Regions from separate parts of the Solibacillus sp. genome, predicted to be linked through region 2. Evidence: riboswitches for the same ligand, from Rfam matches in the RefSeq annotation. Region 2 holds a riboswitch; the other holds the start of a gene.
The links. Region 2 has a riboswitch for FMN ahead of ribE (riboflavin synthase). Riboswitches for the same ligand answer to the same signal wherever they lie in the genome.
Positions count from the first base shown of each region.

Region 1: linked by a shared signal. The riboswitch ahead of ABS917_RS02090 (ECF transporter S component) and the one ahead of ribE (riboflavin synthase) in region 2 are both predicted to bind FMN.

Region 1 covers NZ_JBELZM010000001.1:420,313-430,660, forward strand. The annotation lists gene ABS917_RS02075 (ATP-binding protein) at 1-724, shown strand, start outside; gene ABS917_RS02080 (RNA polymerase sigma factor SigX) at 1,080-1,613, shown strand; gene ABS917_RS02085 (hypothetical protein) at 1,610-2,833, shown strand; FMN riboswitch at 2,938-3,112, shown strand; gene ABS917_RS02090 (ECF transporter S component) at 3,355-3,930, shown strand; gene brnQ (branched-chain amino acid transport system II carrier protein) at 4,107-5,459, shown strand; gene ABS917_RS02100 (YitT family protein) at 5,510-6,367, opposite strand; gene ABS917_RS02105 (DUF6612 family protein) at 6,516-7,940, opposite strand; gene ABS917_RS02110 (MerR family transcriptional regulator) at 8,508-8,903, shown strand; gene glnA (type I glutamate--ammonia ligase) at 8,944-10,290, shown strand.
Region 2 covers NZ_JBELZM010000011.1:81,146-91,493, reverse strand. The annotation lists gene ABS917_RS12120 (copper resistance D family protein) at 1-51, shown strand, start outside; gene ABS917_RS12115 (TspO/MBR family protein) at 110-835, opposite strand; gene ABS917_RS12110 (LysE family translocator) at 955-1,587, opposite strand; gene ABS917_RS12105 (DUF2812 domain-containing protein) at 1,912-3,108, opposite strand; gene ABS917_RS12100 (DUF2812 domain-containing protein) at 3,283-4,479, opposite strand; gene ABS917_RS12095 (PadR family transcriptional regulator) at 4,472-4,789, opposite strand; gene ribH (6,7-dimethyl-8-ribityllumazine synthase) at 4,928-5,392, opposite strand; gene ribB (3,4-dihydroxy-2-butanone-4-phosphate synthase) at 5,408-6,019, opposite strand; gene ribE (riboflavin synthase) at 6,034-6,669, opposite strand; FMN riboswitch at 6,791-6,925, opposite strand; FMN riboswitch at 7,023-7,159, opposite strand; gene ABS917_RS12075 (VC0807 family protein) at 7,477-8,160, shown strand; gene ABS917_RS12070 (transcription initiation factor TFIIIB) at 8,185-8,388, shown strand; gene ABS917_RS12065 (hypothetical protein) at 8,472-8,651, opposite strand; gene metE (5-methyltetrahydropteroyltriglutamate--homocysteine S-methyltransferase) at 8,663-10,348, opposite strand, start outside.

The DNA of each region.
Region 1 (10,348 bases), on a different contig from region 2:
CGCTGTTATACGTGATAAAACCGAAGAAACGAAACTGGAAAAACTGAAATCGGATTTCATCGCCAATGTTTCACATGAGCTCCGGACACCAATCGCGATGCTCCAAGGCTATTCTGAGGCGATTATTGATGGTGTTGTAACAACAGAGGAAGAACGTATTGATATGATTCGGGTAATATACGATGAATCACAGCGTATGAGTCGTCTCGTAACAGATTTACTTGACTTGGCGCGGATGGAATCTGGACATATGAGTCTCTATAAGGAAGACGTGCCATTAGTTGCAGTTATTGAACGGATGACGCATAAGTTTGACCAGACAGCGAAAGAAAAGCATGTGCAACTGCAGATTGAAACAGACTTCTCTGATGAAACGCTTATTTCGATTGATGAGGATCGTATCGAACAAGTATTAACGAACTTGATTGACAATGCGATTCGCCATACACCGGCCGATGGATCGGTAACTGTATCAATGGCAAATGAGCAAAACTATGCAAAAATTCAAATTAGGGATACAGGGCAGGGCATACCTCAAGATGATTTGCCGTATGTATTCGAACGGTTCTACAAAGCAGATAAAGCACGTACACGTTCGAAAGGCGGAACGGGCTTAGGTTTGGCCATTACGAAAAATATTGTGGAAGCACATAACGGCAGAATCTCTGTTGATAGTGTGGAACAACAAGGAACAACCTTTACATTTTACTTGCCATTATCTTAGTAAAGAGAAACTTCACACAGTGGGGTTTTATCTCCACTGAGTTGAAAGAACACAAGCTAGAACCGTCATTTTCTTTGAAAACGCTTGTGTTACCAACTCCGTGTTGGCCACGAACCAATCGGGCTTTAACCGATATTCCTGCCTCTGCCGCTATGCTTTCGGGGCAGATAAATTGCTACCCGTTAATGCAGGATAAAATAGGGTAATGGAATTATGAGTATGAAAAAGTTTATCATTTTGAATCGTTCAAAGTGATAAACTTTTCTTTTTAATTGACTAGTTCATTCGTAGACGGATGATTATTGTAACTTTTTTGTTTTGAAAACGACAAATTACGTGAATGGAGGTGGGATGGGTGCAGCAATCCATTTTCCATCGATTATACGATACGTATCATCAGGATGTTTTTAATTTCTTATTTTACTTAGTGAAAAATCGTACCGCAGCTGAGGATCTTGCCCACGAAGTATACGTTCGTGTATTAAAATCATACGACCGTTTCGAAGGAAAAAGCTCGGAAAAAACTTGGCTGTTCTCTATAGCAAAAAATGTTGCGATCGACTATTTCAGAAAAAAACAAGTTCGAGATAAACATGCATTTACAGCTTTTGATTGGGAAACAGAGCAACTCGTAAGCCCAGTCCCTTCACCTGAACAATTTACCGAATTGAATGATCAGCTCCATCAATTACTCGTTGCATTGGAGGAATGTTCAGGTGATCAGAAAATGGTTATTATCATGAGGTTTATTCAAGAACTTTCAATTCAGGAAACGGCGGAAATATTAGGGTGGACGACCGGAAAAGTTAAAACGACTCAGCACCGTGCTTTAAAGAATCTGCGGCTGCTATTGGAAGCGCAAGAAGGAAGGGAGGCGAATCCATTATGAAAAAGGAGCATTGGGAAGAAAAAGAAATTGAAATTTTTCTGAAAAAGGCACCGAAAGTAACCGATCATCGTTCAAAAGATGAGATATTTAATCGTTTAATGGATGAAGGAGCATTTAATGAAGATCCGCCTCGCATACAGCAAAACAATCAAAAAGGCATACGATGGGCACCATTATTTGTTTCAATTGCATCAATATTTATTATAGTTCTGATCAGTGCACAATTTATAGGCAATAATGAGTCGGTCACTATGCAGAATGAAGCATTCGATCTCGCCAATCCGGAATCGGAAGAGAGTGTGACAATGAGTGCAAAGGAAGACGCATCTTCACAAAATGAGCGCTCTATGATCAATAGTTTCTCGACGGAAGCTCAACCTGAGCAAACATTAGTTTATGAAAACGAGCTAGAGGACAACACATTATTTGCAATTGGTCTTGCAGGGGATGATGCAGAAAGTGTTCCTGTAAGCATACTGATTCCAAATGAAGTTGTTGCCGAGAAAACGGGTACAGAAAATCCGACGAAGCTGGAACTTTATAACACATTCAGTCCGCTGATTGACGAACAGTCGCTAGGCTTTAATGAATACCATCCTTACAGTGGTGATTTGCGTGAGGAAGGGAACAGGCTTGTTCATACGCTGCCGGAAGATCACCAATATGATGCGGGAACAGCTTCCTTATCAAATTATCTAGGCTCCCTAGTAGATACTTTCAGTGATGCATATATGGAAGTGGAAATTGAAAATATTGCCGGAAAACCAATATACTTTGACCATATTGGCGATGTCAATGAGCCGTTTTTATTAAATGATGAGAACGCCCAATATAATTATTTTATGTATCAGATGCGGAATGGGGCGGTATATTTAAGTCCGAATTTCCGAATGAGCTTTAAAGATGTGCAAGAAGCAATCAAAAATATGACGGTGGAAGCGAATGATATCTACAGAACGGTTATATTGCCGGGAGTATATTTAAAAGTTGAAGACGCTGAGTCCATCGTTGCGATTACTTTTGAAGAACCTTTAAACTTGGAGAATTATGAACCCGCTCAGGCAATGCGAATGATTGAGGGATTAATAATGACAGCGGCAAGTTTTGAAAAACAGGTTAAATTTGAAAATATCGTACAGGAACAATGGGGCGGTTTTGACTTCACAAAACCAATAGAGAAGCCAATTGCGGCAAACCGTATCCATTATGAATTTCAATAATTCAAATAATTTTACTAGGAATTGTAAGCAATGGACTTTACAATTCCTTTTTTTTATATATAATAATAGTTATAGCAAGGTAATTGCTACATAATTTCATATTGATTCATCTTCGGGGCAGGGTGTAACTCCCGACCGGCGGTAATAAAAGTTATAACCTCTGACCATTTGCTTGGAGGAAGTTATATTGAACTTTTCGAGCCCGCGAGCCACTTTTTGTGTGCAGGATTTGGTGCAATTCCAAAGCCGACAGTATAGTCTGGATGGGAGAAGGTGAAGGTACGGTCGTCATTTTTTGAAAATGCCGTGCTTTGCAGTACTTATTTCTAATTCCTTATTTGTTAACGGAATATTTTTCGTATACAAAAAACAGGAATAGCTGCAAATGCACAGATAGACCCTTTATTCAAGTGTGCCTATTTCTCCCTTATGCTCAAGTTTAGCATAAGGGTTTTTTCATGAAATGATTTGATACGTCCTTTCTTCTTGCGAGATGGAATCAGCAAAGAGGAGAGATTTATATGCAAAAAAGAAGTTTAAAGTTGCGATCATTCGTAACAATCGCAATGCTGAGTGGGGTTTCATTTGTACTGATGTTATTAAACTTCCCGCTACCATGGTTCCCGGTGTTCTTACAAATTGATTTTAGTGATGTGCCAGCATTGATTGCGGCAATTACGATGGGACCTGTTGCAGGAATCCTAGTTGAACTTGTTAAAAATGTGCTTGACTGGATTTACACAGGGGCTCCTGAAGGAATTCCGGTAGGTCATATGGCTAACTTCGCTACAGGCGTATTATTCATTTTACCAGCTTACTATATTTATAAAAAATTCCCTTCTGCAAAAGGGTTAATGACAGGCTTAGTTGTTTCTACAATTGTAATGTCACTTGGAATGGCGGCATTAAACTACGTGGCGTTCTTACCGCTGTATACGTACTTACTAGGCTTCGAATATAATATGTACGAAACGATCGTGTTGGGTATTTTACCGTTTAATATTGTTAAAGGGATTATGATGTTTGTGGTCGTGACGATGCTTTACCGTACAATGCGTGTATGGATTGAAAATCAGCGCAGACAATATTTAGCTTAATTAAATAATAAATTATGGAGTGATGTCGAAAAGTGTTAGCTTTATGACATCGCTCCTTTTATATTTACTATTACTATTGTCATTCTATTATAGTGCTGATATGATATTGTACATTGTTAAGAAAATTTGGACGTTTCATTAAAACACCATGAAATGACATCTTAGGAGAGAATATGATGGACAAGAAAATACCATTTTCAACCTATGCAGTTATCGGAACGATGCTGTTTGGGATGTTTTTTGGAGCAGGGAATTTAATATTTCCGATTCAAATGGGGCAATTGGCAGGGACGAACTATTGGTTTGCACTAATTGGCTTTTTAGTTACGGCGATTGGTTTGCCGTTTTTAGGTATTCTGGCAATCGGATTGTCGGGAAGTAACGGATTGCGTGATTTGGCGAGTAAAGTACATCCGATGTTTGGATTATTTTTTGCATTGGCCTTATACTTAACGATCGGGCCGTTTTTTGCAATTCCGCGTACTGCAACAGTACCGTTTGTCGTTGGATTTGAACCGTTTATCGATCCTTCACAGGCGACATTGTGGCTTGCGGTATTCAGTTTTATTTTCTTCACGGTAGTTTTTTATTTTTCATTAAATCCGGCGAAGATAATGGACATTATTGGGAAGTACTTAACGCCAGCATTTTTAATCTTTTTATTTGTATTAATCGGAATTAGTCTGTTTTCTCCAATGGGAAAATTCGTTGAGCCTGCTGGAACCTATATTAACGAGGCGTTTATGACAGGTTTTAAAGAAGGTTATAATACGATGGATGCGCTTGCTTCGCTTGCGTTCGGTATTGTGGTCATCAATGCGATAAAGCGGACAGGTATTACAGATAAGAAAGAAATAGCAAAAGCGACTTGGAAATCAGGTATTTTCGCAATGGCATTAATGATGCTAATTTACGGTCTGATTGCTTATATGGGAGCATCAAGTATAACGGCAATTGGTACATTTGATAATGGCGGGCAAATTTTTGCTGCGGTTGCCGATCATTACTTCGGCTCATATGGCGCGATTTTGTTAGCAATTATTATTGTACTTGCATGTTTAAAAACGAGTATTGGGCTAATCACTTCTTGCAGTGAGTTTTTCCATGAGGTGTTTCCGAAAGTCAGCTATAAAACATTTGTATTGATGCTATGTGTAGTTTCGTTTATCATTGCGAACTTTGGGTTAACAAATATTATTACATATGCAATTCCAGTGTTGATGTTCCTTTACCCGCTGGCGATAGTGTTAATAATACTTGCACTTCTAGGACCGCTATTTCACTACAAAAAGCCTGTATTTGCAGGGTCAATTTTACTCGTATTCTTTATTAGTATAATTGACGGGTACAATGCGTTAATCGGAAGTGTGCCGGCATTTGAAGTGAGTGTGCTGTCTTCGATTTCAGCGATTTACGCTGATTACCTACCGCTCTATTCCATTGGTTTAGGGTGGATAATTCCAGCGTTAGTAGGAGCGGTTATCGGATTATGTATTCCGAATCGCACGAATGAAATCAATAAGGATTAAAAAATGGTTGTGTAAAAGGAAAATTTCCTTTTACACAACCATTTTCTGTTTTAGTGGATATTTTGCTTTTTAAAGCTTCCACCTTTAACTTCAACCACTTCGTATACTGTCACAAAGGCATTCGGATCGATTTCTTTAATAATTCCCTTTATCTTACTTTCTTCCATCCGGTTGATTACACATGTAATTTCTTGAAATTCCTGATGGGAGTATGCACCGTATACTGTGCTGAAAGTGGCGCTTCTTCCTAAACGATCTCGAATTGTTTCGACCATTTTAACCGGCTCTTTTGTAATGATTTTATATGTTTTAGAACCACTAAGTCCTTCTTCAACAATCAAGATAACTTTTGATGCGATATAATAAGCAATTGCTGATAACAAAGCACCTTTAAAGCCGAATACAAACGATACGATAATGAAAACGAAAAAGTTTAAAAATAGAATGAGATCACTTGTACCGAAAGGCAATTTTCTCGATAGTAACACTGCAAGCATGTCTATCCCATCAAGAGCGCCACCATTACGAAGCGCTAACCCCATACCAATACCTAAAATAATTCCTCCTACAACTGTAATAAGCAATGCATCGCCAGTAATAATAGTTGGTACATGGTGCATAAGCGATGTACCAATTGCTAATGATGCAATACCGATAACGGAGTTGATTGCGAAGGTTTTTCCGATCTGTTTATATCCTAAGTAAATAAACGGGATGTTTAGTAAGGCGATCAGCAGGCCTAATGATACTGGTGTTAGCTGAGAAATGACAATACTAATCCCCGTGATTCCACCATCCGATACGTTATTTGGTATTAATACTGCTTCTAATCCGTAAGCAGCAATTAAACCGCCAATAATAACGATGATTTTTTGTCCGATTGACTTTGCGATATGTTGCTTTGACATAAAATTCCCCCTCAATATACGGTAACAATTATACATGAATAATAGCGATATTACTTTTCATTGCACTAAAAAACTGTAATTTTTCAATAAAAAAGCTATCGGGAAAAACAATACTTTTTCCTGACAGCTTTTATGGGAATTTTGGGAATTATTTATTTCCTATTTCTGATTCAAATAAATCCTCCAAAGATTTTGCGTTTTCCAGAGCTTCGGCAGGGATTGTTATAGTTGGTACTGCATTAAAATCTGAATATTTCATAGTTGATTTATTTTTTATATTCATTACAACACCTTCCAGGTTCATACCGAATCCGAAGTCCATTACCATTTCTTCTATATCAAATGTTTCCTTATTAATTTTGATTTCATAAGAAAAATTATCGTATTTTAAATTTTTCATATCGGCCATTACTTCCTCGTCCAAACCTAAGTTCATGGCAGACATTTGTTCTTGTATAAGAGCGGTAAAGTTATCTCCAGTACCTTTCAAATTTAATGTATAATACCCATCCGTTTCTTTGATATTGAAATCGGTTGCAAATTTCTGCAACATTTCTAATTGATCAGCAGCATTAATTTGTGCGCCAGCTTGCGCTAATATTTCTTCGAACATGTCGGCAGGATATTTAATCCAAGTTTCTGACATGCCTTCATACATATACATGCCATCTTTTTCTGTCATATACATTTTTAAAGGCATATCAATCGATTCGCCTGTTGTTGGCTCGACCATAGACATTGTTCCTTCAATGAAGAACTGCATAGGTTTATTGACAATTGACATATCCATTTTTCCGTTAGTATCGACTTTTATACGTTCTTCCCCATCTTGGATATCCATCGATTGTGTCATTGTCATTTTTGCTTTCATGCTAGTTGTAGCTTGTTGTTTTTCGATTGCCTTTGTGAAAATAGTTTTTAATAGCGCTGAATCCTTTGAAGATTCAACCGCTTCTGTATCATTTTCTGTGAATTCGTTCATTACATTGAAAATGAATGTTGCTAGCTGACCGCGTGTTATCGATTTCTCTACGCCAAATTCCGTATCACTTATGCCCTTTGCTATACCGTATTCATATAAAGCTGTAACGACATAAGCGTATTCATTATCCCCGGTCACATCATGAAAAGGGCTGTCGCCTTCAGCTTTTAAATCCAATGCTTTTGCGAGCATATAAGCAAATTCCCCACGCGTAATTGTTTCATTTGGCTTGAAAGTGTTATCTTCATACACTTTAATTGCATCGAGTGGAGTCAATGCTGCGATAGAACCGTAGTACTGATGTGATGCCGGAATATCGGTGAACTTAGGATTGACCGCATTTTTCGTATCAAGACCAAGTGCACCGGCAATAATTTTAGCTGCCTGTCCACGTGTCACATTCTGCGCGGGTTTAAATGTTCCATCTGGATAACCACTAATAATTTCGGCTGCATGCAATTCTGTAATCGCCTTAAAATGTACGTTGTTTTCAGCGACATCTGTGAAATTTACGGCAGCTGAAGCTGGGACTACCGGTGCTGCTGTCATTGCTAATGAAGCAACTGCAAATGTGTAAAACTTTTTTTTCATACTAAATATAACCTCCTTGTCCTAAGCAAATATTCACATGTGTCATGCATAATTTGCAAAAGACTTTATCTTAATTCGGCAGCTGTTTTCGTGCAGCTGATGAATTAGAAACAAAGTAAGTGACCGGCAGGAAAGACAAATAAGCTTCCGGGTAACGGAAAGTTAATTTCTATTATTTGTAAGAGTAGTTAAGCACTTTTTTTAGTATGCCAAATCACATATACCCATTATATATTAATATTGTGTAATTATTTCATTAAAATCCATAATTTTGAAAATATTTGTAGTTTTAATTATGACTGTGACATGGACTGTAATATTCAGGTGGAACTAACGTAAATGTAAACAACTTTTAAAAATAGAGGAAAGCTCACATAAAAAAGAATGAAACTTCGTTGACCGTATGCTAATTGCTGTTCTTGGCGTACGGTTCTTTTTGTGGAATTAAAATGTTCGAATTATGCGATTAAATTATTCTAAAAACGATATGTTAGTTTTTATAACATTAGATTGACAAAGAACGTCACATTGATTTAAAGTAAATGGTAAGAAGAGGGAGGCGAGATGATGAGTCGAGAGTTTCGAAGAGCTATGCCGTTACTGCCGATTAGCATGGTTATGCAATTGACGGAATTAACGGCTAGACAAATTCGCTATTATGAAGAACATGAATTAATCATCCCTGCCAGATCAGAAGGGAATCGAAGGATGTTTTCTCTTGATGATATTGATGCGTTGCTGGAAATTAGAGAGTTACTCGACCAGGGCATTAATATGGCGGGTGTCAAAAAAGTATTTGCAATGAGATCGAAAGAGTATGTAAAGAAACCTGACGTAGTACGCGTGACAGATACAGAATTGCGGAATATATTGCGGGAAGAAATGCAGCAAGCACAGCGCATGCAAAAAACATCCCTACGTCAAGGCGATTTATCGCGTTTCTTTCAATATAAAACTGAGTAGGACCAACTAAAAAGGAGAGTGTTGATGTATGGCAAATGTAATGGTGAATGGAACAAGCAAAGCGACGAAAGAAAGCATTAAAAAAATTGTAGCAGATAAAAATGTAAAGTTTATCCGTCTTCAATTTACTGATATTCTAGGAACAATCAAAAACGTTGAAATTCCGGTAAGTCAGTTAGATAAAGCGCTGGATAACAAAATGATGTTTGACGGTTCTTCAATTGAAGGTTTCGTGCGTATTGAAGAATCTGACATGTATTTGCGTCCGGATTTAGATACTTTCATGATTTTCCCGTGGACTGCAGAAAAAGGGAAAGTTGCCCGATTAATTTGTGACATCGCACGTCCGGACGGCTCTCCTTTTGAAGGGGATCCACGCTCAAACTTAAAAAGAATGTTAAAAGAGATGGAAGACCTAGGTTTTACAAGCTTTAACTTAGGGCCTGAACCGGAATTCTTCTTATTTAAATTAGATGAAAAAGGCAATCCAACATTAGAACTGAATGATGATGGTGGATACTTCGACTTGGCACCGACAGATTTAGGCGAAAACTGCCGCCGCGATATTGTATTGGAACTTGAGGAAATGGGCTTTGAAATTGAAGCATCCCACCATGAAGTAGCTCCGGGTCAACACGAAATTGACTTCAAATATGCCAACGCGGTGGAAGCGTGCGATAATATTCAAACGTTCAAATTAGTAGTAAAAACAATTGCACGTAAACATGGCTTACATGCGACATTTATGCCAAAACCTTTATTCGGTGTGAACGGTTCAGGAATGCACTTCAACTTATCATTATTTCAAGGTAGTAAAAATGCGTTTTGGGATGAAGGGGAAGACTTACAGTTATCAAAAACAGCGAAACATTTCTTAGCCGGTGTATTAAAGCACGTTCAAGGATTTACAGCAGTAACAAATCCGACTGTAAACTCTTACAAACGTTTAGTACCAGGCTATGAAGCACCTTGTTATGTGGCATGGTCACCTAAAAACCGTTCACCATTAGTACGTATTCCGGAATCTCGTGGTCTATCAACTCGTATTGAATTACGTTCAGTTGACCCATCTGCAAACCCGTACTTAGCAATGGCCGTTATTTTGGCTGCAGGATTGGATGGCGTGAAAAATGAAATCGAGCCACCAGCACCGGTTGACCGTAACATTTATGTGATGAATGCTGAAGAACGTGCAGCTTATGGTATTGCAAGTTTACCAGGTTCATTGGATGCAGCATTAGCTACTTTAGCGAAAGATGAAGTAATCATTGATGCGTTAGGTGAACATATTTATGCAAACTTCAAAGAAGCAAAAGAAGTGGAGTTTGATATGTTCCGCACATCTGTACATCAATGGGAACGTGACCAATATATGAAAATGTACTAAGAGGAAAGCGTTGGGGCTGTATGCTCCAACGTTTTTTTTATTTATTTTTCAGTATATC
Region 2 (10,348 bases):
CTCACACTATGTTTTTACATGGGCTTTATGTCAATTGTATTTTTTAAATAATGTCAAAATAAAGGGTTGTAGTAAAAGTCATCACCGACTTTTCTACAACCCTTATTCATTAGGCTAGCCTTTTTGTCTTCATACGCATATAGCGAATGAGCGCCGCGATAATTAATATTACAGTTAATGCAATTGTACCGTTCTGCATTGTCGTCTCATCTGTTTTTACCGCAATACCGATTAGTGCCCATACGATGACGAGTGTAAAGAAAATATCTTTTGAAATCGCAACGGCCAGATAACCGAGAATCACCGCAACCCCGACAAGTACGAGTGATCCGATTACCTCTGAAATCCCCAAATCGACACCATGATATTTTAACACATAGCTTACATTAGCGATTGTCGCTACAGATATCCACGCCAAGTAAAATGAAAACGGAAAGCGTTCTGAAAGACCTTTCTCCGTGTTTTTATACTGCTGGTAAATCGCAATGAGTGTAAATAACAAAAAGAACATTACGATAATGGATAGTATAAACTGTTCATAATGCCAGCTGAACAGCCAAGCAATATTAAATATACAGCTGATGATAAATAAAATACCCACTTTTCCTTTAAAACGATTGTCTTTCACTTTGCGGTATATAGTAATCAGCCATATGACAAGCAGTATATAAATTAAAGACCAAATTGAAAACACGTAGCCTGCTGGCGTAAATAATACTTCTAATCGATTCGAAATTTCTGATGCCGTCTGCCCGTTTAACGGCAGTGTATTTGATAGCGCATTTACTACTATTACAGCGATCATGGCTATCCACATTGTAATATACAAGCCCATTTTTCATCATCCTTTTTTCTAGAATTAGGGAACTATACCCTTCTTTAAAAAAGAATAAGCGGTGAAAGGCTATTGCGTTTTAAAGGCAATGTGGTTGTGAATTACGCACATGTTGACTATCACGTCTGTTTTTCAAATGCAAGTTTGATGCCAAAGCCGATTAGAACCGCTCCAGTTAACGTTTCGATCACCGATTGTGTAGCAGGTTTTTTCATGAAATTGCGGATTTTGTTTAATAAAAATACATAGAGCGCAAACCAAATAAATGTTAAAACAATATAGATAATTCCCATTGTCAAAAATGGCCAAAATGGTTCTGCCCCTTTTGATAGGAATTGCGGTAAAAACGTCAGGAAAAATACTGCTACTTTAGGGTTTGTGATATTTGTAATGAGACCCTGCTTAAAATATGAATTTCCTTTAGCTTCAATTTCCGGAATGTCCGTCATTTCCCCCGTATCCGCTTTTTTCGCACGCATGCTCATTAATGTTTTGATACCTAAATAGCATAAATAAGCTGCTCCAACGTATTTCAGCACTGTAAATGCCACGGCAGATTTTACAATAATCGCCGATAGCCCCGCAACCGCCGCAATTGTATGGACGGTTAACCCCGCACAAGAGCCGACCATCGTTTGAAATCCGCCCTTTTGCCCGTTAACAATCGTATTTTTCGTAACGATCGCTGTATCAGGACCCGGCAATACAATCAGAAGAACACACGCAATGATAAAGAACACAAGATTCTCCATTTACTCACCTTCATTTTCTGAATTTTTAAATATGGTAACATGTTCATCAAAATGAAGCTAGGGGAATTTTATGTTTAATGGATTGCTAGTGTGGCGTTACTTGTATGAATTCTGATGATATGACCTGTGACTGATTTTATTAGAAGAATTTTATATTTATTAGAAAACACCAAAGGTTTATTAGCATATTCCGAATGTTTAATTGAACATCTAAGAGCATTATTAGAACAAGTGCCATATATTAGAAAATCGGTAACTTATTAGAAGATGTCAAATTGATATTAGATGATTTAAATGATTATTTGAATATTACTAGCGATTCCTTCAATCGTCAGCAAGCAATGCCATTTTTTCTGCAGCTTTCTCTATGATTACATTATCTTCAACCTGACCAGTATAATTGATATACATCACGATCCGACCCCTTACAAATAGAAAATCTTTGTGAAAAGAATTATCCCTAATTAGCAGACGATCAAAAGCTGTGTGTTTTCTTTCTTTAAAACTTGCAGGTTCACTTCCATATGTATGCTTGATTATTAACTCATTAACTAATGAGCTAACATGGGAATGGAACCGTAACTTATAAACTTCCGATGAGATTGATGGTTGATATGCATTATTTGGATCGTACCATTCCCCATCCTGAATAACGCCCCTTTCTGTTGAATCATATTGTACAGAAGCGAAAATATTCCACTGTGATGAGTAGGTGCTCCCCAAATCCTCTCCTTCGAAATAAAATGGCTTCCTTTTAAGATGCGGCTGATTTTCAATTGAAGCAAGACGGACAATTGGCAGCCCTGTATCTTCTTCTGGTAAAGGGTTTGTTTTCATACTCCATATTTGGTAAATCGGTATAAACACAATAGTTAATGTAATTACTAATAATAAGAAACTGAAGACTATACTTGACCAATAAAAGTTTTCCCATGGTATTTGTTGATCGTCTACTTTCCTATCTTTAAGTTCATTCCGCAAACGATTAATTTCAAATAAGCTTTTACCTATCGGAAGTATTTGTATAAAATTAACAAATAAGACTAACAATGGGGCAAGTGTAAATCCATCTATCAGTTGCGAAACAGTAATATTTCCGTTTTCAATAATTTTTATGAAAAACGTAGTGATTACAATAATTGCAATTAAATTAACTATAAAATTAAATAATGTTTTATTAAAAGCCTTTTTTGCTATTGAGATTTGCTCTTCTCGATCTATTGGTGGTTCATTTACTTTACGATCAGTCGGAGCAGCAAACACGTGAAAATTGCGGTCACTCGCAATATAATCCCAGCCGTTTTCTTCAAATAAGCGTATTTTTTCACTCGAGATATATTTGCTTTTTGCCAGTTCCAGTCGGTAATCCATTCTTTTGCGGTCGCCTTTTTTAAACTTTGCAAAATGAGTACCAATCTCATAAAAATGCAACCCTTGCTCGGACATATCTGAAAACCAGCTTTCATGTTCCTTGATACGCCAATACTGCCCGGGTCTTATTCTGTGTACTATTTCCGCCATCGCTCTCCCCCCCTATATATCTGACCTAACAATAGAATAGCAGGGAATGTTTGTAAATAAATAAATTGGACCAGGAAACCATTTTAGCACTCCCTGACGCAATAAAAAAATTGAAATGTTCTAAGCAAAAAGGCAACCCTACCCAAGTAAGATTGCCTTTTACATTGCCTGGAACTAACTATCCGCAAGCAGCAATATTTTCTGAGCTGCATTTTCCACTAGTACATCAAGCTCTGCATATCCGTAATAACGTATATACATAACCACCTTACCTTTTGAAGCAACTAATTGTTTCCATTCTTTATCCTCGCGCGTAACAAGGTGATCAAAACCAGGGTGTTTCTTTACGATAAAACTTTCCCTCTCATCTCCGTATGTATGCCACTCCATCAAGTCAGACAGCAATGGTTTAGCGAACACCTGAAATGTTAAATTGTATATTTCAGTAGAAACGCTCGGTGAGTATGTACCGCTTTTATCCAACCACATTTCATCCTTAATTATTCCATTTTCATCTGTCTCAAACTGCACGGGTGCAAAGATACTCCAATTTGTTGTATAGCGGTTCGCCCAATCAACTTCATCACTAGAATATCCATCCCGGGTTAACTGTGAATTTTGTTCGATATCGGCTAAACGGACAAACGGTAAGTTTTCTTCATTTTTTGGAAGTGTAAAGGTATCCGTTTTTTTTAATTGATAAAATGGCATTAAGCCGCTTATAAGAATAATTCCTATGAGAACAACCGAAAATACACTATTTTTCCGCAAAGTTTTTCTCCAGGGGGCGTGGTGATTGATGGCTTTGCCTTCTATTAAACTTTCCTTCAATTCTTTAATCGCTAGTATAGCTCTTATCGCGTAAAAAACATAGTGAATATAGACGAGAGCAAGGATACTTTGCTGAACGACATATCCTTCAACTAACCGTAAGATCGGGGTTCCATCCAAAAACCACATCGTCAAAAGCATACCCAGAATCAGGACTACTCCCAGAGAAATCCATATTAAATTAAATACGAGTTTTTTACTTAGCCGCTGTAATGTAAATGCCTGTTCTGCAGAATCTGTGTGGATTTCGGGCGCATTGTTTTCAGTTGGCGAAGAGAAAACATGAAACCATTGATAGCTTGTGACATACTCCCAGCCGTTTTCCTCGTACAGATCAATTTGCTCATAAGTAATTAATTTCCTGTCTGTCACTTCAATCCGGTATTCGATTCGCTTCGGGTCGCCTTTTTTAAAAGTGGCTAAATTAGTTCCCATTTTATGAATGTGCAACCCTTGTAACGACATATCCGAAAACCAGCTTTCATGTTCTCCGATTCGCCAGTAGTTGGTTGGTCGGATTTTGCGCACCATTTTAGTCATCGTTTCTCTCCTCTAAAATACTGCTGTCGAAAATCAGAGATTTTAGACGAGCATATTCTATTCTTAATGCATGCTCACCTTCTTTTGTAATTTCATATATTTTTCTCCGCCCATCGTCTTTTGACAAAGCGATTAATCTGTCCTTTTGCATTCGTGATTGGACACCATATAACGTTCCGGGCCCCATTGTTAAACGGCCATTTGATACTCCTGAAATGGATTGCATTAACTGATAACCATGGTTAGGACGCATTAACGCCAATAACACATAATACATTGCTTCAGTCATCGGTCCGCCATTATAAGACATATTCATTCCTCCAGCTATTATGTCACGCGGTATATCGTATAACGTAATAGTAATTTACAGGAAATAATTTGTAAACTTGTTATTGAAAGCAAAGAAAAAACCACCCCAAAATTTTGGAGTGGCCTGCAATAATATTTATTAGAACATTTTATTCAAGTTTGCCATTTCAATTGCGGACATCGCGCTGTCGTAGCCTTTATTACCTGCTTTCGTACCAGCACGTTCGATCGCCTGTTCAATATTTTCTGTTGTGACAATGCCGAAAATTACCGGAACTCCTGTATCCAAGCCCGCTTTTGCAATTCCTTTTGCTGCCTCGTTACATACATAATCATAATGTGTTGTAGATCCGCGAATGACAGTACCTAATCCGATAACTGCATCATAATTATTTGTTTCAGCCATTTTTTTCGCTACGAACGGTACTTCAAAAGCACCTGGAACCCATGCTGTATCAATATTTGCTTCATCAACACCATGACGTTTTAAGCCGTCAATTGCACCACTTAATAATTTATCATTAATAAATTCATTGAATCGCCCTACGACAATTCCGATTTTCAAATCTGTTCCGACTAATTGTGCTTCAAATGTTTTTCCCATTTTAATTGCTCCTTTTTATACCATTACAGTAGTTAATTTTATATATTGAACTAAGTCCTCGATTGTAATAAATTTCAGGTTATGTTTTTGTGCTATCTTTTCGAGCTGCGGCATGCGGGCCATTGAACCATCTTCGTTCATAATTTCACAGATGACCGCGACTTCAACCGAACCGCATAACTTCGCCAGATCGACGCCTGCTTCCGTATGGCCGCGACGCTCCAACACGCCTCCCTGTTTTGCAATGAGCGGGAAAACATGGCCCGGACGATGAAAATGCTCCGGCTTTGTTGCAGAATCCAGTAATGCTAACATCGTTTTAGAACGCTCAAATGCACTTATACCTGTCGTTGTATGGATATGATCGATACTAATCGTAAAAGCAGTTTGATATGTATCGGTATTGCTTTGTACCATTGGGTGAAGGGAAAGCCTTTCTGCAATTGCAGATGAAATTGGTGTACAAATCAACCCTCTTCCATAAAGTGCCATGAAATTAATATTTTCCGGTGTAGCGAATTCTCCTAAAACTAGAAAATCCCCTTCATTTTCACGATTTTCGTCATCTGACACAATAATAATCTCGCCGTTTTTCAATGCCTGAATTGCTTCTTCAATCGTATTCATTTATCACCACTCCTTTAAAATCCGGTACGTTGCAAAAAGTCCATTGTAATTGTACTTCCCGATTGATTTTGTAAATGTTTTTTTACATATTTTCCGATTAGATCTGTTTCAATGTTCACAACATCTCCTGGCTTTTTAAAGCCTAATACAGTCTGCTCATACGTATGAGGGATTAAGGAAATGGTAATGAATGTATCTGTCACATCAAAAATTGTTAAACTCGTGCCGTCCACTGTAATCGAGCCTTTCTTAATACATTCAGCAATCAAATGCTTTTCCATTGCCAGATCAATATAAACCGCATTGGCGACGGGTCTTTTACGTTGAATTGTTGCAATTCCATCAACATGGCCCGAAACAATATGTCCGCCGAAACGACCATTCGCCGACATTGCCCGTTCCAGATTGACAGGCACACCTGCTGCTAATTGCTGGAGGCTTGTTGCTTTGACGGTTTCCGGCATAACATCCGCTAAAAATACGGATGGCGAGAATTCTTTCACTGTCAGACAGACACCATTAACGGCAATACTGTCCCCGATTTGAACATCCTCTAAAACTTTGCTTGCGCGAATGGCTAGTTCCATCGCTTGTGTGGACTGGCTGATTGTATCAACCGTTCCAAGTTCTTCAATGATTCCTGTAAACATCCTGCTCACCTCTTTTTAAAATAAAAAAAAGAACCCCGATTGAATTCGGAGTTCGATGAGAGGAAAATTGAGCATCATCAAATAAGCTTCTTGAAGATAATTTTCAAAAAACTGCTGACATTGCTTCCTTCTCCCATCCAGACTATAACTGTCGGCTTTGGACTTGCACCAAATCCTGCACACAAAAGTGGCTCACGGGCTTAGAGGTTAACTCATCACCGTCGATTGGGAATTTCACCCGACCCCGAAGGAAATTATTTTTTCAATGGAAATAAAAAATCCCGTCACAAGGCGCGACAGGAAAAGTGTATAGCAAAAAATCACGTTTAAAATAAAATTTTAAAAATGTGTTGCCATTCCTTCTCCCATCCAGACTATAACTGTCGGCTTTGGATTTGCACCAAAATCCTGCACACATAAAGTGGCTCACGGGCTTAGAGATAAACTCATCACCGTCGATTGGGAATTTCACCCGACCCCGAAGGAAATTATTTTATTTGAAAGTTATTGTAACATAAATATTTTAAAAAGCTAATAGTATTTTAGCACCTACTTACTTTTTGTTCCTTCAAACCTTTTACCTCTCCCCCTGTTAAATTAAAATTTTGAAACTTCTCTTAAGGTAATACGTAGAAGAATATACAGAATATTACATAACAAGAAACGAGTTATTTGTAAGGTAATTTTAAGTTTTATCCATTTGCTTGGATGCTTTATTTCAAGTTATTATCTTATGAAATATAGTGTCGGATAATCTTAAGTAATATAATATTATAAACAACTTTTATAATGGTAATGGAGGCTTTTATGGCGAATAATTCACAGTCGAATAAATATGTTATCTTCCTGGAATTACTTTTTTATGCAGTTTTACCTTATGCGATCTGGAAGTTTGGCCGAGAGCTTTTTGGTGACTATGCTGCGATGCTGCTGTCCACTGTTCCCGGAATAATTTATACTGTTTACCGCTTTGCTAAGGATCGTCAATTCAATATGACAGGCTTGTTTATTTTAGGCTCTATGCTGATTGGTACTACGGTCGATTTACTATCCGGCTCAGCCGAGCAGATGATATGGAATAATGTTTATTTAGGACTTTTTTACACATTTCTTTATGTAATTTTGCTCATCGTGAAGCAGCCTTTTTCTCTTTATATTGCAGTTGATTTTGCTTATTTGCAAGGTCATTCACGAAAGGACAGTAAAACATTGTTCTTTCAAAAAGGGATGTTTCAATGGTTTCAGCTCATTCAGATTGTCTTTATTATTCGTGGATTTGTAATGGCAGGAATTACGGTCTTTCTCTTACGGAAATATGGAATTGACAGCTTTGGTGACATGCTGGTTTATAAACGAGTTGCAGGATGGGTGTTTTCCGGCATTTTAATGGGGATGTTCTTTTACATTAATGTAATTGTGCAAAAATATACGAAGGGATTACAGGAAAAAGGTGATGAAAAGCTGCCGGAAACAGACATTGTGGCGGATTAATTTTTTATTGAAAGGTTGATGGAGATGAAAAACTTTGCTAATGTACAAGAATGCCCAAAATGCGGCGGCACGGAATTAGGAAAAGGCAAACATAGCGGGTACAGTGTTATGTCACCTGTTAATAAATTAAGTTTAGGATGCAATATCGAATACATTATTTGTACCGAGTGCGGGTTTATTATTGAAGGCTATGTAGTAAAACCCGAGAAATTTAAAGGGACTTTTTAATTCGTTATGAGTATTACAAATAGCCCGTTGCATATTGCATTGCAACGGGCATTGTAATTTCTATCTGTTTGTAAAAAATTTATTTAGCCTACTAACACAGCTTTTACAGAATAGTAGGCTTTTTGAATTTCCTTTGCATCCGTTGGGTATGTCGCCATCAATTCATCTCGTAACTCTTTAAGGCTTTTTGTATAACTTCCTGTAAAGCCATTCATTATAGCTGTCAAAAAAACAGGGGTGTAATTTCTTTTCATTCGACTCATAGTGACCGCCCCTAATTCAACTGTTTTAGACGCTTTTTTGCGGCCACCATATTTTTCAATGATGCAATGGTCTCTTGTTCCGTACGTGTTTTCAGACCACAATCGGGATTGATCCAAAATTGTTCTTTTGCGATTACTCTTTTACTATTTTCTATAATGGCCGCCATTTCTTCCACAGTTGGAATACGCGGGCTATGAATATCATATACACCTAAGCCAATTCCAAGTCCATATGGTGTTTCTTTCAGTACTTTTATCAGCTCCCCGTGACTTCGTGACGTTTCAATTGAAATTACATCCGCATCCAATGATTCTATTACATCAATAAAATCGTTAAACTCGCAATAACACATATGTGTATGAATTTGGGTCGTTTCCCGTACACCGCTTGTCGCTAATTTAAATGCTGCTACACTCGCATCGATATAAGCCTTATGCAGACTTTTACGGATTGGCATGCCTTCTTTCAAAGCAGGTTCATCTACTTGAATAATATAGATTCCCGCATTTTCAAGTGCCCTTACTTCTTCTCTTAGTGCCAGGCCGATTTGATAAGCAACTTCTGAGCGCGGTAAATCATTTCTTACAAATGACCAGTTTAAAATTGTAACGGGTCCTGTCAGCATTCCTTTGACCGGTTTTTCCGTAAGTAATTGTGCCGCACTTACTTCCTTAACTGTCATCGGTTCTATCCATTCAACATCTCCGTAAATAATTGGCGGTTTTACACAACGCGATCCGTACGAAACTACCCATCCATTTTTCGTAAAAGCAAATCCGTTTAATTTTTCACCAAAAAATTCCACCATGTCTGTTCGCTCGAATTCTCCATGGACAAGGACATCAAGGCCAAGTTGCTCCTGAATCGCAATCCAACGTGCCGTTTCATTCGCATTGAATGCTTCATACTCTGTTGTTGTAATTTCCCCTTTTCGCCATAAACTACGGTTTTTCTTAACTTCTGCAGATTGCGGGAAACTCCCGATTGTTGTTGTCGGATAGTCTGGTAACTGTAAAAAGGCACGTTGCAGTTTGCTGCGTTTGTTGTAGTTATCTGCTCGGTTAAATGATTCCGGTGTTAATGCGTTTACATGTGCATGTACAGCCTTCTTTTGTCTCGATTCATGAAGTGCCAAGGTGCGGATTGCTTTTTCGCTTTCTAAAAACGCCTGGATATGAAGGACTTCGGGCTGAAGAATTTTCCCTTTAATCATTTGCAGTTCCGTAATTTTTTCATTGGCGAATGCTAGAGCATTTAGCAGCTCTGGCAAAATGCCATCCTCTCCTGCTGTTGTAACTGGCACATGCTGTAGACTGCACGATGTTTGTAGATGGATTGGTGAAAATGGTACATAGGAACGTATTTCCGCAATCAGTGCCAACTGCTTCTGCAACTCGGCTCTCCAAATGTCCCGACCATTAATAATACCTGCATATAGAACTTTATCTTTTGGGAAACCAAACTTTTTTAACGCTGCTAGATTTTCATTTTTCCCATGAACAAAGTCCAGTCCAAAGCCATCAACAGGCAAATCAATCAATGTTTCATAATCGGATAACGCTTCAAAATAAGTTGTGCAGATCGTTTCGACTGTCAGTCCGTTTAATACTTGATGATAGAAATGCTGAACTAATGCTATTTCTTCGGACGTAAGGTCTTTTGTAAGGCTTGGTTCTTCAAGCTGGATCGACGTTGC